One region of the Bacillus thuringiensis genome, then DNA from elsewhere that is predicted to be linked to it. Evidence: predicted binding sites of a transcription regulator. Region 1 holds the regulator's gene; each other region holds the start of a gene.

Region 1 (5,204 bases):
CGTTCAGTTTAAAAAAGGTGTGCTTGAACTTTGTGTATTAGCACTTGTAAAACGTAAAGATAGTTACGGTTATGAACTTGTTCAGCAAATTTCTAATAAATTTTTAATATCGGAAGGGTCAGTATACCCTTTATTACGCCGTTTGACGAAAGAAGGGTATTTTCAAACGTATTTAAAGGAATCTACGGAAGGGCCACCTCGTAAATATTATCAATTAACAGAGCAAGGGGAAACGCAATTTCATTTGTTAGTAACAGAATGGCGTGATTTTGCGAAAGGGGTACAAGAAATTATTGAAGGGGTGGAATGGGATGAGTAAAGAAGGGTTTCTTAAAGAATTATCAAGTTATCTTAGAAAGTTACCAGAGGAGGAGAGGCAAGATATTTTATCGGATTATGAAGAGCACTTTCAATTTGGGATAGAAGAGGGGAAAACTGAATCAGAAATAATACAGGGCCTTGGTTCTCCGAAAGTAATCGCAAAAGAATTACTTGCGATGTATCGCTTCGATGAAATGAAAAAAAATCCATCGACTTCAAATGTGACAAGAGCTGTTATGGCAGCGATTGGACTTAGTTTGTTTAATTTTATTATTGTGTTAGGCCCGTTAGTCGCAATTATTGCTTTTATATTTTCTTTTTGGATTGGTGGTATTGCTAGTGTAGTAACACCATTTTTCGTGATTGGAAAAGTATTTATGGGTACTTTTATATGGTTGGATCTTTTCGTTAGTATAACGTTTGTTGGAGTAGGTTTATTATTATGTATTATCGCTTTTTATAGTACAAAGTGGTTTAAGAGATTGTGTGTACGATATGTAATATGGAACTTCAAAATGATAAAAGGAGAGTAAATGATGAAAAAACTATTTTTAATCGCTATCGCTTGTATCATTATTGGAGTAATAGGAATTTCCCAAACATATGAAAAAGCAGTACAAACTGCTGAAAAAGGCGATAAAGAAAATATAATTAAAAACGAAACATTAAAAAATATAGAAGTTAAGTTAGATGCCGGGGATATTATTGTCCGAAAATCTCCTGACTCTTCTTTTTATATCAAGCAATCAGGAGATGTACGTAAACAAGAGATTCGTATCGCAGAAGATGGTGACACATTAAAAATTATTGGGGAAAGAGAAAAAGGTGCTTCATTTGATTTTTCTTTTTACGATTTTAGGTTTCAAACGTCTAAATTGACTCTCCTTGTGCCCGAACGCTCCTACCAAGATGTAAAAGTAAATTCATCTGCCGGACAAATCGAAATGAGTGATGTGAAAAGTGATAGCGTAAGTGTTAGAACACTTGCTGGAGAAGTAGAGTTGAAACAAGTAACGGCTAAGAATGTGGAGGGATCGACAAAAGCTGGTGAGGTGAACTTTAAGAAGGTATTAGGGAAAGTGACCGCAAAAACAACAAGTGGGGAAATAAATATTCAAGATCATGATTCTAAGTATAATCTAGAAGCAAGTTCAACTGCGGGAGATATAGATATTACTTTATCGGAAAAACCACAAGATGCGGTAATTACTGGGCAAAGTGCTGCCGGAGATGTAACAATTTTTAATGAAGAAAATAATAACGTAACAATTGGAAATGGTAGTAAAAAGATTAGCGGTAAAACGGCTGCTGGAGATGTGACGATTGAAACTCGCTAATAAGAAATAGAATGTATGGAAATCTATCAAAATACAAAAAAGAAGATAATTACCGTATATAAATAAGGTAATTATCTTCTTTTGTTATTTTTAATGTAAATCACGATATACGCCAATTACTTTCCCGATAACTGACACTTGTTTTAAAATGATAGGTTCTAATGAAGAGTTTTCTGGTTGTAGACGGAAATGGTCTTTTTCTTTATAGAAACGTTTAACAGTTGCTTCGTTATCTTCTGTTAAAGCGACTACAATTTCACCATTATATGCAGACTGTTGTTGGCGAACAACAACTAAATCTCCATCGAAAATACCAGCTTCAATCATACTATCTCCAGAAATACGTAACATGAACACTTGGTCTGCTCCAGCAACAATACTAGCTGGAAGTGGGAAATGTTCCTCTACGCTTTCGACAGCTGTAATTGGTAAACCAGCAGTAACTTTTCCGACAATTGGAACTTGAATAACAGATTGTGTTTCTGTATCGATTCGGTCTACGCCTAAAATTTCAATCGCTCGTGGTTTCGTTGGATCGCGTCGAATGTATCCTTTTTCTTCTAATCGTGATAAATGTCCGTGCACTGTAGAACTAGAAGCGAGGCCGACTGCTTGACCGATTTCACGTACGGAAGGTGGATATCCTTTTTCTTGTACTTTTAGCTTAATAAAGTCGAGAATGTCTTGCTGGCGTTTCGTTAACTTTTCCATGTTTTCTAACACCTCGTTTTCTTTCATTTTTCTTATTAATAAGTATAACATGTGAAAAAACATTCTACAAACATAAGTTCGAACAAATGGCTGATTTATGTTACACTATAGGGAAATAATAGGGAGAAAGAGGGGTTCAAAATGAATGCAATTATTTATGCACGTGTGAGTACAACGAAAGAAGCACAAGAAACATCATTATTACGTCAAAAAGATGAATTATTGCATTTAGCTGAGCGCTATCAAATGAATGTTTCTAAGGTGATTGAAGAGCAGGCTAGTGGATATACAATTGAGCGTGACGGTATATTAGAGGTGTTGGATACAATTCGAGACGAACAAATTGATGTGTTACTTATACAAGATGAAACGCGACTTGGTAGAGGAAATGCGAAAATCGCATTAATGCATTGTTTACATAAAGAAGGTATAAAAGTATATACGCATACACATAATGGTGAATTACAATTGTCGGATTCTGATTCGATGGTATTAGATATTATTGGTATTGTTGAAGAATATCAAAGAAAGATTCATAATTTGAAAATTAAACGAGGTATGCAACGTGCAGTAGAAAAAGGCTATCGTCCAGAAAAAAATTTAAAAAATCGGCATTTAAGTGTAGGAAGAGAGAAAAAAGAAGTGCCAATTGAGGAAATTGTACGTTTGCGAAAAAGTGAACTCACGTTTGAAGAAATTGCAGCAACACTACGTGGATTTGGTCATAATGTTTCAAAGGCGACTGTACATCGTAGATATGTAGAGTATACGAAGCAATTGCTTGATAAAGAAGAGTAACTATTGTATGATAATAATCAGTTTTGATTAGAAGGGGGATTCGAGATGATTAATCACGAACTCGTTGAACGCATTAACTTCTTAGCGAAAAAAGCAAAAGCTGAAGGTTTAACTGAAGAAGAGCAACGTGAGCGTCAATCGCTACGTGAACAATATTTAAAAGGATTTCGTCAAAATATGTTAAACGAACTTAAAGGAATTAAAGTTGTTAACGAAGAAGGTACAGATGTTACACCGACGAAATTAAAAGCTTTAAAAAAGCAAGATAATGCAAAATTAAATTAAAAGATGGGCGAAGCCCATCTTTTTTTATTTGTAAAAATCGTTATTTAATAACTTTCCAGTTGTTATTAACTGTTGCTTCTATCGTTTTATGTTCCAATATATAATTAGCGATAAGTTCAGACATATCTGTTGGTATATCTTTTACTACCGGTTTGTTTTGAAACATAAAGAAATTTCCACCGCCACTTGCACGATAATTATTCATTACAACGTCATATTCTTCATTCATATTAAGAGGAACACTGTTATGCTGTAAAGATTCTACTCTTTCACCAATTGGTTTTGAAATGTTTAATACGTATGAAATCCCTTCCCACATATCGTAATTATAATGTTGTGGCTTTGGTTCTATGTAGGTAGGACTTACGATGATGGACCCATCTGTTTTTAATGTGAAATAAGAAGCAGAGAGTTCAAGAGCATCTTTTATATCTGCTCCAGTTATTCTAATTACTTTTAATGTGTTTGGATAAATATAATTAGAAACGATGTCACGCATTGTTACATGTTCCGGAAAACCTGGAGATGTATTATGGAACAAACTTGTACAAGAAATTGATACATTAGCTATATCCATCTGTATTTTATTTATAAATTCGATAAAAGGATGATCATGCAAACGAGTTTGCATAGCATCTGAAATTTGCATGTCTCCCTGAATGATTCCAATAGGTTGATCAAGCCACTTTTGTGTTTTCTCTTCGTAATCGGCTACCAATGAAATTACATTTTGGTCCGCTTCAACTCCTTGTACAGATAATAATTCAGAAGAGCTCTCTTTTTTCACCCATTTATGTTTTGTTTTTTCGAATGTTACTTTTACTTTTCCAACTGAGTGTCCATTGCATCCGGTCTGTAAAATTGTTATACCGTTAGCCATTGTGTGAGAAATTTCTCGGTGTTGATGACCTGTTAGTAAAAGGTCTATACCTTCAATTTCATGGCACATTGCATATCCTTGGTTTTCACCTGTTAACACTTCAGTCGGTTCCCCAGTTTGTAAATCTCTTTCGAATCCACCGTGATAGGCTACGACTAATAAATCTGGTTTCTCATGTTCGTGAATATAAGAAACCCATTTTTTTGTAGTCTTTAATGCATCTTCAAATAGTAAATCTTTAATGTGATGGGCCTGTTCCCAATTTGGGATGTAATGTGTTGTTACCCCTAAAATAGCAATTTTTATATTGGATTCAATCTGTTTGATTATATAAGGTTTTCCGAAATAGGGTTTTTTTATGTTTTTATCTAAAATATTTGCTGATAGGTACGGGAAGTTCGCAGTAGTCACAGCATTATTTAATATATCCATTCCGTAATTAAATTCATGATTGCCGATAATTGCAGCGTCATACTGTAAGTGATTCGCTAATAAGGACATTGGGTTTTTTTTGTTTTTTTCGTATGTAACATAATGATAAGTAAATGGTGTTCCTTGAATAAAGTCGCCATTATCAATTAAAAGAACGTTTATATTTTGGGAACGTTCTTTTTTTATAAGAGTAGAAATTTTAGCTAAACCAAGTTCTGCTGGGGAGTTATCTTGGTAGTGAATGGGATAAACAGTGCCATGTATATCGCTTGTTAATAAGATGTTTAAAGTTACAGTTTGATTATGTTCCAATATGACTCACCTTTTCTATTGTTATCTTCCAATTAATCATATCAAATATGTGAAGTGAAATTTGATGTGAATGTATAGAATGTGTAAAGATTCTGTAAATAACCAATTGTGTATCAAAATATGTGATA
Region 2 (5,204 bases), 560 kb from region 1:
TGATATAATTAAGTTAGGAAGATGTCATCACTTCTATTTCCCCCTCTAATTCACTTCAATTACATCACCAAACTTAAACAGTCTTTGATTATGAAAAGCATCTGTACAAGTAATCGTCTCATTTAATGGATTAATATCCACGACTGTTATGTAATTTTTATATAAATAGCCGTCTTTATAATATGTAAGTAAAACCTCTTCTTCACCTAAAAATGAAGTTAATAGCTTATTTTCAATCATTTCTTTTGCATCTTGCGTTACAATTGGACGCGAGGCTTTCGTTTGCTCCTTTATCATTTCTTTAATAACTGCAAATTGCTCTGGCATACTAGCAAACGGTTGCCACTTCACCATTCCTCTTCCTTTTGGCATGTTAGCATTCTTCACGATTTATGCCCTCCTAATAATGTGTTTCTATATCTTGCTGTTGCGACGCTTGTGTAGGAAATCCCTCGTAAAATACTGTTCTTACCAAACCGTGTTCGAATTTCGTCCATAACTTTCGTTAATCTCATTTCTTTTTCTCTTTGTACAATATTATCGAAAAGCGAAATTTGCTCTTCCCCTTCATTTATTAAATTGGTTAGCGAGATACTTATTGATCGAATTGGTTCTCCTGTATGTCTCTCGTATAAAAAATATGTACAAACATTATATATATCCATTGTTAAATTTGTTGCTCTATTTAACGTATGTGCCTTTTTTATTCCCCCGCCGTATTCCTTGCTATATCCAACCGAAAAATGAATTGTTTGCGCGCATTTCTTTTCTCTCCTCAACCTATAACAAATTTCTTCTATGTGCTCTAGTAAAATAACGATGAACTCTTCTATCGAATAATCACGTAATAATATTTGGCTTTTCGCTATAGATGTTGTTGCAGGAACGTATTTTTCTGCTATTCTGCTAAAATCAATCCCGTTACTGTGTAAATGTAATTCTTCTCCTATTACACCGAACGACTGCTTTAAATATTTCAAAGGGTACTGCGCTAACTCCCCTATTGTATGTATACCTTTTCGGTTCAATTTCATTTCCGTTTTATACGATATACCCCAAAATTTACTAAGCGGTCTAATGCCCCATAACTTCTCGGGTATATCGTCATACGTCCACTGCGCTATTCCATCTTTATTCTTTTTTGCTTCCACATCCATCGCAACTTTACTCAATAATAAATTAGGCCCTATACCAATCGTACTTTCAATCCGTGTGCGTTCATATATTTCTCGCTTGAACTTTAATGCGAACTCGCGCGGATTACTGGCAAACAAATGAATGCTTGCAGTCATATCCATAAAAAATTCATCGATACTATATTGATGAAAATCTTCCGGCGCGACATACTGCAAAGCTAAACCCGTTATGAAAGTTGAACACTTCATATACGTATGCATAATTGGATTCACAATAATAATATCTGGTCGCTTCGGTATTTCGTACAAACGAGCCATCTTCTTTATTCCTAACGCTTTTAATGGCGGTGTTGCCGCTAATACAATTGATCCGCTCTGATTCACATCCCCTACGACAGCCAATTTTGTATATCTTGGATCAAGTCCTTTTTTAATACATGATACACTCGCATAAAAGCTACGAAGATCTACACAAAGAATAATACGATTCGGTAAAAGAAAATAATCATACAAGGTAATCACTCCTAAATAAAGAACGTTTGTTCTCATTATATACGAACTCTTGTTCTTTTTGAAGGTATTTCTATGAAAATTTTGGTTAAAATAACCTTTACTAAATTCTAAGAAAACCTTAAAGAATTTCCCTCTGTATTCATAGGAATTGTTTTCTATACCGAAAAATATAAATAGATACAGGGAGAAACAACTAAATTCTTCGTGAATAGGTACGGTATTTTAGAACTCATTTTTTAGTAGTGTTTTTTTATAGAAAACAAAATATTATTGGTTATTTTCTCAACGTTGTTTTTCTAGTTTTATCATTCAAATTTAAATACATATTTATTTAATCTACATAAACTAAAAATATGTAAGTGCATACTTTATGAATTTTTTATAATAACATCTCGAACAGACTATCATAAATCGTAAGTTTAATAACTCGGATACATTAATCACCTCCAATAAAGTTCCGAATAGCCAAGTACTATAGCTTGTATTTCTTTTAAAATAAACATTCAAATCTCTAATTATATAATTTTGTACGAGAAAGGGATTGAATTTATGCACAATCTTAATTTCATTTGTGAACAATTTGCTACAATACTTAAAGGAAAAAGTAAAATAAGTCAAGGTGGTTGTTCGGTGTCTTTTCACCGCGATTTTAGCGTGCTTGTTCAAGGAAAACGGAGTACCAATGTAGTACCCGTCGGAGTAAGTTTTGAATCGTTGGATCAAAATGGTAATGCATTAAATTTAGGCGAAATCGCTGTTCTACAAGAAGAGATTCCTGCATTTATGCAATCAATTATACAACAAGGAATTATTGTCAGTGCTTTACATAATCACTGGCTGTACATGAATCCCTTAATTATGTATATTCATGTCCAATCGGTAGAGCCCCCATTACATTTTGCACAAAAGTTGGCGAATTCTTTTTTATCCTTAAGTAGCTATCCTATTGCTAATAATGAAGGGCAATGATTGGTGTTTGGAATAATTACATTTTCTATATGTGTAAACATAATAAAATCATTTCACTTTTTGCCAAAAAGTAAAAAAACTGCCTATCAAATTTTTAGATAGGCAGTTTTTGAATCTATTAAAATAAAGTACCCTACTATTTTATAAAATATTATTGCCTAAACAAAAAATACAGATTTTCAATTCACTGTGGCTTTCTTATCTCATATATTCCTCTAAAGTTAGTTTTTCCTTATATATTTTTTAGCAATTTCTCCTACATAGCGAATATACCAAGGCTCATACGCATAAACAGTCATATTTCTCTATTCTTTTGGATAACAAATGATATATCCTGCACGATGCGTATTTTCTTTCGGCCACTTCCCTTCCTTCGTCTTAGCACACCATAACTCTAATTCATTATTTGTATCTTTAACATCCATCGTTAAGCCTAGTTGATGTTCGATATGTCCCGTTTTTTCAAAAAAGCCCCCCTATACGTTCAGGATATCGACTTTTGTTTACTTCACTTTTTTTCGGCACTCTGCATCTATACAGTATATCCATTGACCACGGTAAGATTTATTTCAAACCCACAAAAAATAGATTACCTGCACATTAAGAAGTATAGCGTACAGGTAATCTATTTGTTTTTGAGATTAATAAAAAACTAATTTATTTTTTGAATTCTTCCATCAATAATAGACTGAATTGGTTCTTTTGATTTTTTTATATAATCTACTAATGCTTCAAAATCAGTTGGTCCTGTTTCAGCATCTTTACCGTTTCTAAAGGATACAAATCCATCTCCACCTGAAGCTAGAAATGCGTTCGCAACGACGCTGTAAGTTTTAGAAGGAATAATTTCTTCTCCATTTGTTAAGCGAATACTTGTTACTTTTTCTCCATTAGGCTTGTTCGCATCCCAAGTGTATTGGATCCCTGAAATTTGAAGCATTCTTGTTATATCTTTTTGCCATTGTTGATTTAAAATATCACGAATGTCTTGACCTGTTAAATTTACTTTTATTAATTGATTTCCGAATGGTTGAATACCATATATCTCTCCCCATGTAATATCACCAGCATCTAAGTCATTACGAATACCACCAGGATTCATAAGTGCAATTTGGGATTGCATTGTTGCACGCTGGGCATCAGCAACCAAATTTCCCAGAGTAGATTCACCAGCCGTATTGAGTTTGCGATCTAGTGGAGCAATAGACTTACCTACAACTTCATTAACAAGAGGTGCGATTTTTGCTTGATATTTCTCCATCTTCTTCTTTATTTTTTTATCAGGCTCCATGCCTTCATGGTAAGTTGTAACAATTTCTGCTTTTTTCTCAACAATATCTTGTGTCTTACGATCAATCTTTACATCAACATCAGCAAAAGCCATACCATATGAATTTGCTTGTACGACAAGTTTATTATTAACAGTTCCATTTACATAAGTGTGGCTATGCCCACCAAAAATAACATCGACTTCCGGATCAGTCTCATTTGCTAATCGGACGATATCACCATTTGTTACTCCGTTCCCATCTGTTGTACCTCCGTTATGTGCAAGAACAACGATAGATTTAACGCCTAGTTTTTTTAATTGCTTTACGGATTTGTTAATAGCTTCAACTTCATCTGTAATTTCTACATTCTTTAGCATAGTAGGCATAACAAGGTTAGGAACATCCGTTGTTACGACTCCGATAAAGCCAACAGGAACTCCTTGTACCTTTTTTATAGTGAATGGTGGTAAAAATAAACGACCGGTGGATTTATTATAGAAATTCGCAGCAACATATGGGAATTTTGCTCCTTTAAAATTACCTGTTTTCTCATGGTATCCACCATAAATAAGGCGATGCATTTCCTCAACACCTTCATCAAATTCATGATTTCCTATCGTTCCAACATCGAATTTCAAATCATTTAGAAATTCAATTGTAGGTTCGTCTTGTAATAATGCTGAAACAGGAGTACTTGCTCCAACAACATCTCCAGCATGTACCTTTAATGTATTTTGATTTTGTTTTTCACGATCACGTAAATAAGCCCCTAAGTACTCAATTCCCCCTGCATCTTTATTGTTAATTTTTTTTACAGTGTCTAGTTGCCCATGAAAATCGTTAATACCGAGCATTTGTACATCTATGTAGCGGTTTTGTTCTGTATTCGCTTGGATTGAAGGTGCAGCAAATACACTAGTAAAAGTAACTGTACTTAATGCTAAAGCAACTGGAATGATTTTTTTCAACATAAAATTTCTCTCCCCTAATTAAAATCTGACATAATACGATGTTATTTTAATATATTAAGAGAATTATTTCCATAAAAATTCTACCAATTATAAAAATTAATAAGATTTTATTGTTTTCTGACAAGATATTTCTTCCTCAAAAAAATGTACATTTTTTTGTTTTGAGGATTATTCAAAATATTATCTTGATAGTAATATAACAATACTTCTAAGAAATCTAAAAAACTCTAATCAATACATTTTAGCTGTTAAGAAGAATATTCAATCCAAAATTAATGGATATTTATCAGCCTAACATCTCAATATCACCATTTAAAAAGATGCTCCTGGATTTATCCAAGAGC
Region 3 (5,204 bases), 1.4 Mb from region 1:
GTATTGTTTTTGAGGTGTATGTAAAGAGTCTTCTTACTATACATAATAGTAAGAAGACTCTTTATGTTTGAAAATGGAAATGCATGATACATAGTCAACTCATATGAAATGAATTACATGTAGAAAACACACTGTTTTCACAATGCCTGTGTATAGTTAATTTGCATAATGATAAAAGTGAGGTATTTGAATTGAAAAAGAAAAAAATATTTATTGGAACAATTATTTCATGCGTGATGCTAGCATTATCTGCATGCGGTTCCTCAGACAACGTAGTAACATCAAAAGTAGGAAATGTTACAGAGAAAGAATTAAGTAAAGAATTACGACAACAATATGGAGAAAGTACTTTATATCAAATGATGTTAAGTAAGGCATTACTAGATAAATATAAAGTTTCGGATGAGGAAGCAAAAAAGAAAGTAGAAGAAGCAAAAGATAAAATGGGTGAGAACTTTAAATCGACTTTAGAACAACTTGGATTGAAAAATGAAGATGAATTAAAAGAAAAAATGAAGCCAGAAATTGCATTTGAGAAAGCGATTAAAGCAACAGTCACAGAAAAAGATGTGAAAGATAACTATAAACCAGAAATGAAAGTAAGTCACATTTTAGTGAAAGATGAAAAAACGGCTAAAGAAGTAAAGGAGAAAGTAAATAATGGTGAAGATTTTGCTGCCTTAGCAAAACAGTATTCAGAAGATACTGGGTCAAAGGAACAGGGTGGGGAAATATCTGGTTTTGCTCCTGGACAAACAGTGAAAGAATTTGAGGAAGCTGCGTATAAATTAGATGCAGGCCAAGTAAGTGATCCAGTTAAAACAACTTACGGTTACCATATTATTAAAGTGACGGATAAAAAAGAATTAAAGCCATTTGATGAAGTAAAGGAAAAAATTCGTAAAGATTTAGAACAACAAAGACTACAAGATACGACAGGTAAATGGAAACAACAAGTAGTCAATGATTTATTGAAAGATGCTGATATTAAAGTGAATAATAAAGAATTTAAAGATACATTTAAATTTCTAGAAAAGAAATAATGATTGTAATCATAATTAGAAAAGGGAACTCATATAGAGTTCCCTTTTCTAATTAGTGTGTGAGTTATAAATAGATAGTAAGACAATACAATATTACATTTAAATATTAAGAATTACAATGGGAAATTATGGATGGTAATTAAAGGTGCTATAATTATTTCAACGAAAGTGTATATTATACGGTTTTCATTATGCAAGGGTGTTACATATATTTATCCTTTAATAATGGATATCGAACATAATTTGAAAAATAATACATATAATGTTTTTGAATAAATATTTAACATGGATAATTAGTAAAAAGCTGAGCATTCGAATGGAAAGGATGTTCTTTTTGGTGTGAAAATTTTAGGATAAAGAATGAATCGTTTTAAACGCGTCATTTACCACATCAATAAATTAAGGTGGGGAGAATATATGAAAGTAATCTTTCAAGGAGAGGGCCGCGCGAAAATTTTTGAGTCATATGATGAAAATGTAAGTGATTTATTAGCTATATTAAAAGAAACGAAAGGGATTAAAATCGGGATTGTTGAGTATAAAGTGTTAAAGTACGAACTTAATTATTTTCGTCATCCGAAAAAAGCGGATACAGAGAGAGAGTTACATATAATAGTACAACCTAAGTATATGTAATGAAATGTAATAATAAAAATCACTGATTCAGTTTTGTAAAGTTTCATAGAGTATGTAAGAAAAGAGAGTGTTGTAAATGCTCTCTTTTCTTATGCTTTGTGAGTTCGTTCATCATAGCATATGTTTTCAGTTATAGATGGTTAATAAACGAAAAAATTTAAAACTTTTTTGTTTAGGCAGGGATTTTATATTTGAGTAAACAAATATACTATGAAGTATTTTTATACGAATATTGGAGGAGTATAAAATGAGTTTAGCAAGTTACATAGGCTGTAATGTAGAAATTCCGTTAACGGATCCAGATTCTAATGATGTAATTGTTTTTGGACCGTGTTTTGCAGATGAAAGTATGCTTGAAATTGTACATGAGTATCAATTCCAAACAAATTACACATATGAGGTTTCAACTAGTTGGGGAATTGAACTTGTCGAGTGGCAAAACGTAAAGGAAAAAAAGAAGCGAAAGAAAAAATTTTAACTTTATGCAAGATTATGGAAGGCTATTCGGAAGATGGAGACTATTTCGAATTATTTAGTTGTTGGGTTGGTGATGAAGATAAGGAACGAGTAGGGGAATTGAAATTAAAAATAAATCATTTTAATATAGATGAATTATGTATTCCAGAAAGAACATTAGTTAGGATAGAAAAATAAAATTTGAAATATTTTTTAGAAACAGGCGATTTCACTTTGTGTGAAGTCGCCTTTTAGTTGTTATATGCATTTTACATAAAAAATGAGAAGTTTATTTGATAAAGGAAAAAAGTATGGAGATAATTAAAATTTTGTTTTTTGTTAAAAAATAATAAGTATGGCTCTTCTCAAAAGAACGTAAGTTCGTGTGTAATAAGAACGAATGTTCTTTTGAGAGGGTAACCTAATTATAGTTTAGAAGTAAATCCGAGTTTAGTGAGTATTAAAAATAACTAAGGGATAGTATGGCTAAATAAATGTATAAATGATCAAGGAGATAAAAAATGAACGATGTAAAGATACAAAAAGAAGAAAGAGAGTGGGTTCCGTTTACAGTAATGTCCGAACAACTTTTAAATATGAGAAAGATTATTGGAGAGAAATTAAAAGTACAAAAACCGCTTTTAACAAACGAAGCAAAAGAGAGAATTTCTGATAAATTATTAACGTCATTACTGTCTGAGAAAGAAATATTGGTAACATATTTTGAAGATGGCTACATATTAACAAGCTATATGACAGTTGTACATATCAATCCGGTAAAACAAATTGTAATTTGTACAGACGCCTTTTATAAAACTTATGTATTTAACGCTATGGATATTATTGAAATAACGTAAAAGAAGCTGAATATTAAATGGCAGCTTCTTTTATTTCTGATTTATGAAACAAATAATACAAGAAAAAGCAGCTAGCTTCGTGCTAGCTGCTGAGCCCCAGGGAAAGGGAGAAAAAGATAGGGTACTCCAAAATCAACAAGAGCTGTCAAACAGCCTGATTATAGTATAGACAAATTTAAATTTTCTATACAGAAAGTTGAACATAAGATTAGGCTGTACCCACTTGGTTTTGATCTGCAAGGTCAGAATCAAATGTATTGGTCGCACTAACACCGCTAAAAGTATTAACAACAAAGCCAACGTTTGATGCGCCGGAACCATTATAAGCTTTCGTATTTTCTTTCGGAGAAACGTTGTAGAAATCACCTAAGTTAAATGAACCATTACTATTTTGTACAACTAAATTCCCTACAACTGATGGCATAATTTTCACCTGCTTTATAATAAGTTGTTAACATTACTATATGGAGGTATAGTCCAGATGGTTCATATAATAAAAATTGTGGAACAGTAAAACGTTTGGAGCATGGATTTCAATAAAAGTGTGTTAAAATTAATATAATAAAGTTGAGTAATTTTTTAAAAAAATTTGTATAATTGATATATACGAAAATAAAGGAGGCAAAATGTAATGAAAGATATTATGAAAAAAGTTGATTTAACAGATGCCAAATCAAGTAATCTTGTTGCACTAATTTATAGTAATGAAGTTATATTAGTTGAAGACGCATTTTGTCCAAATGAAATAAAATTAAAGTTTAATGAAATTGCAATTTTATCTGCAATTAAAACAGCTCATATTGCGAAAGTGTCTATTAGGAAAGAACTTGAAGCGCTTTTTCATGATACGGGTGTTATATTAGTGAAACAAAATGTTGATTATGGTAGTAGCCAATCTATTACCATGCATTTTGAGCAATTTAAAAAATTGCAACATGAGATTGAATATTTAAATAAAAGTATGTAATAAGGCAGCTAAATAAAGGTTCTATCATAAGGATGGAATGTGTTGTGTTGAAAAAGTGGTTTAAAAATTATTTGAGTGAATCGCATTGTAAACATAAATATATTTTTATTAAGATGCAGGATAATGAAAATTTTTGAAAAAGTACACTAGGTGTAGTTTATCCCGCTATTTGCCGGGCAGCTCGATTGGTTCAACTAATAATCAGTGGAGGATGAACAAAACCCTCACTGATTAAAGTTTCACTTTATATGTATCAATGTGAGAAATGTGGAAAAGAGAAGTTGAAATGTAAAAACAATAATGAAATAAACAATGAATTTTTAGATATATAGCAAAAAGTAACCATGATGGTTACTTTTTTGTTTATGTATGCAATATCAAAACCATTACTAAAGTATGAGTTGAGTTGATACTTTAGTAAATGGCTGAATAAAAATGAAGAGAGTAAGATATAGGGAAGGAGGATGAGAGAAATGAAGCGAAAAGAAATTAGTAAATCTGTAATTATTACAGGCGTGACACAAGGGCTAGGACGTGCGATGGTTGATCGATTTCATGAATTAGGGTGGAACATATATGGTTGTGGACGTTCAAAAGATAAAATTGAAGAACTGAAAAAACAGTACAGTAAAATACATGATTTCCAAGTAATTGATGTTTCAGATTCTCAGCAAGTTAACAATTGGGCAAATTATATACTTAATAGACATACGGCTCCCGATCTTATAATAAATAATGCATCGATTGTAAATCAAAATGCACAACTTTGGAAAATTACGGCTCAAGAATTCGAAAATGTAATGAATGTAAACGTGAATGGTGTAGTAAATGTAATAAGAGCGTTTGTTCCCGCAATGGTAGCTAGGAAAGAAGGAATTATCATTAATATGAGTTCTAGTTGGGGGAGAGAAGGTGAAGCTGAGCTTGCGCCATATTGTGCCTCGAAATTTGCAATTGAAGGTATCACTAAATCTATGGCACTGGAATTACCCCATGGCATGGCTGTAGTTGCTTTAGATCCTGGAGGGAGTATTAGCACTCCAATGCTGAAGTCATGTGCGCCACAATATATAAATGAATCACCTACACCTGAAACTTGGTCACATAAAGCAATTCAATATATATTGAATATAACAATAGATGAAAATGGAGATTCATTGACATGCCCAGCATGCATATAAAAAAGCACCTTTAAGGTGCTTTTTTATATTAGTAACACATTATATCATTCACAAAATTACATCT

The links. Region 1 encodes LexA, which represses DNA repair genes until DNA is damaged. Its sites were predicted from a motif close to CGAACATATGTTCG; they were not measured.
Positions count from the first base shown of each region.
Region 2: AC241_RS15470 (Y-family DNA polymerase) is a predicted target of LexA. The motif match lies at 1,692-1,705, and genes of this name have one in related genera.
Region 3: AC241_RS11430 (YolD-like family protein) is a predicted target of LexA. The motif match lies at 2,506-2,519, and genes of this name have one in related genera.

Region 1 is NZ_CP012099.1:3,548,299-3,553,502, reverse strand. It holds gene AC241_RS18215 (PadR family transcriptional regulator) at 1-319, shown strand, start outside; gene AC241_RS18210 (DUF1700 domain-containing protein) at 312-854, shown strand; gene AC241_RS18205 (DUF4097 family beta strand repeat-containing protein) at 855-1,658, shown strand; gene lexA (transcriptional repressor LexA) at 1,749-2,369, opposite strand; gene AC241_RS18195 (YneB family resolvase-like protein) at 2,511-3,167, shown strand; gene AC241_RS18190 (DUF896 domain-containing protein) at 3,213-3,452, shown strand; gene AC241_RS18185 (bifunctional metallophosphatase/5'-nucleotidase) at 3,493-5,076, opposite strand.
Region 2 is NZ_CP012099.1:2,984,968-2,990,171, forward strand. It holds gene AC241_RS15465 (YolD-like family protein) at 46-387, opposite strand; gene AC241_RS15470 (Y-family DNA polymerase) at 384-1,649, opposite strand; gene AC241_RS15475 (DUF1259 domain-containing protein) at 2,199-2,618, shown strand; partial or broken gene AC241_RS33015 (M15 family metallopeptidase) at 2,817-3,088, opposite strand; gene AC241_RS15480 (bifunctional metallophosphatase/5'-nucleotidase) at 3,271-4,860, opposite strand.
Region 3 is NZ_CP012099.1:2,183,528-2,188,731, forward strand. It holds gene AC241_RS11415 (peptidylprolyl isomerase PrsA) at 192-1,043, shown strand; gene AC241_RS11420 (hypothetical protein) at 1,461-1,679, shown strand; gene AC241_RS35145 (KH domain-containing protein) at 1,927-2,157, shown strand; gene AC241_RS35150 (hypothetical protein) at 2,172-2,333, shown strand; gene AC241_RS11430 (YolD-like family protein) at 2,657-2,992, shown strand; gene gerPF (spore germination protein GerPF) at 3,201-3,416, opposite strand; gene AC241_RS11440 (hypothetical protein) at 3,624-3,959, shown strand; partial or broken gene AC241_RS35880 (hypothetical protein) at 4,004-4,291, shown strand; gene AC241_RS11445 (SDR family oxidoreductase) at 4,433-5,140, shown strand.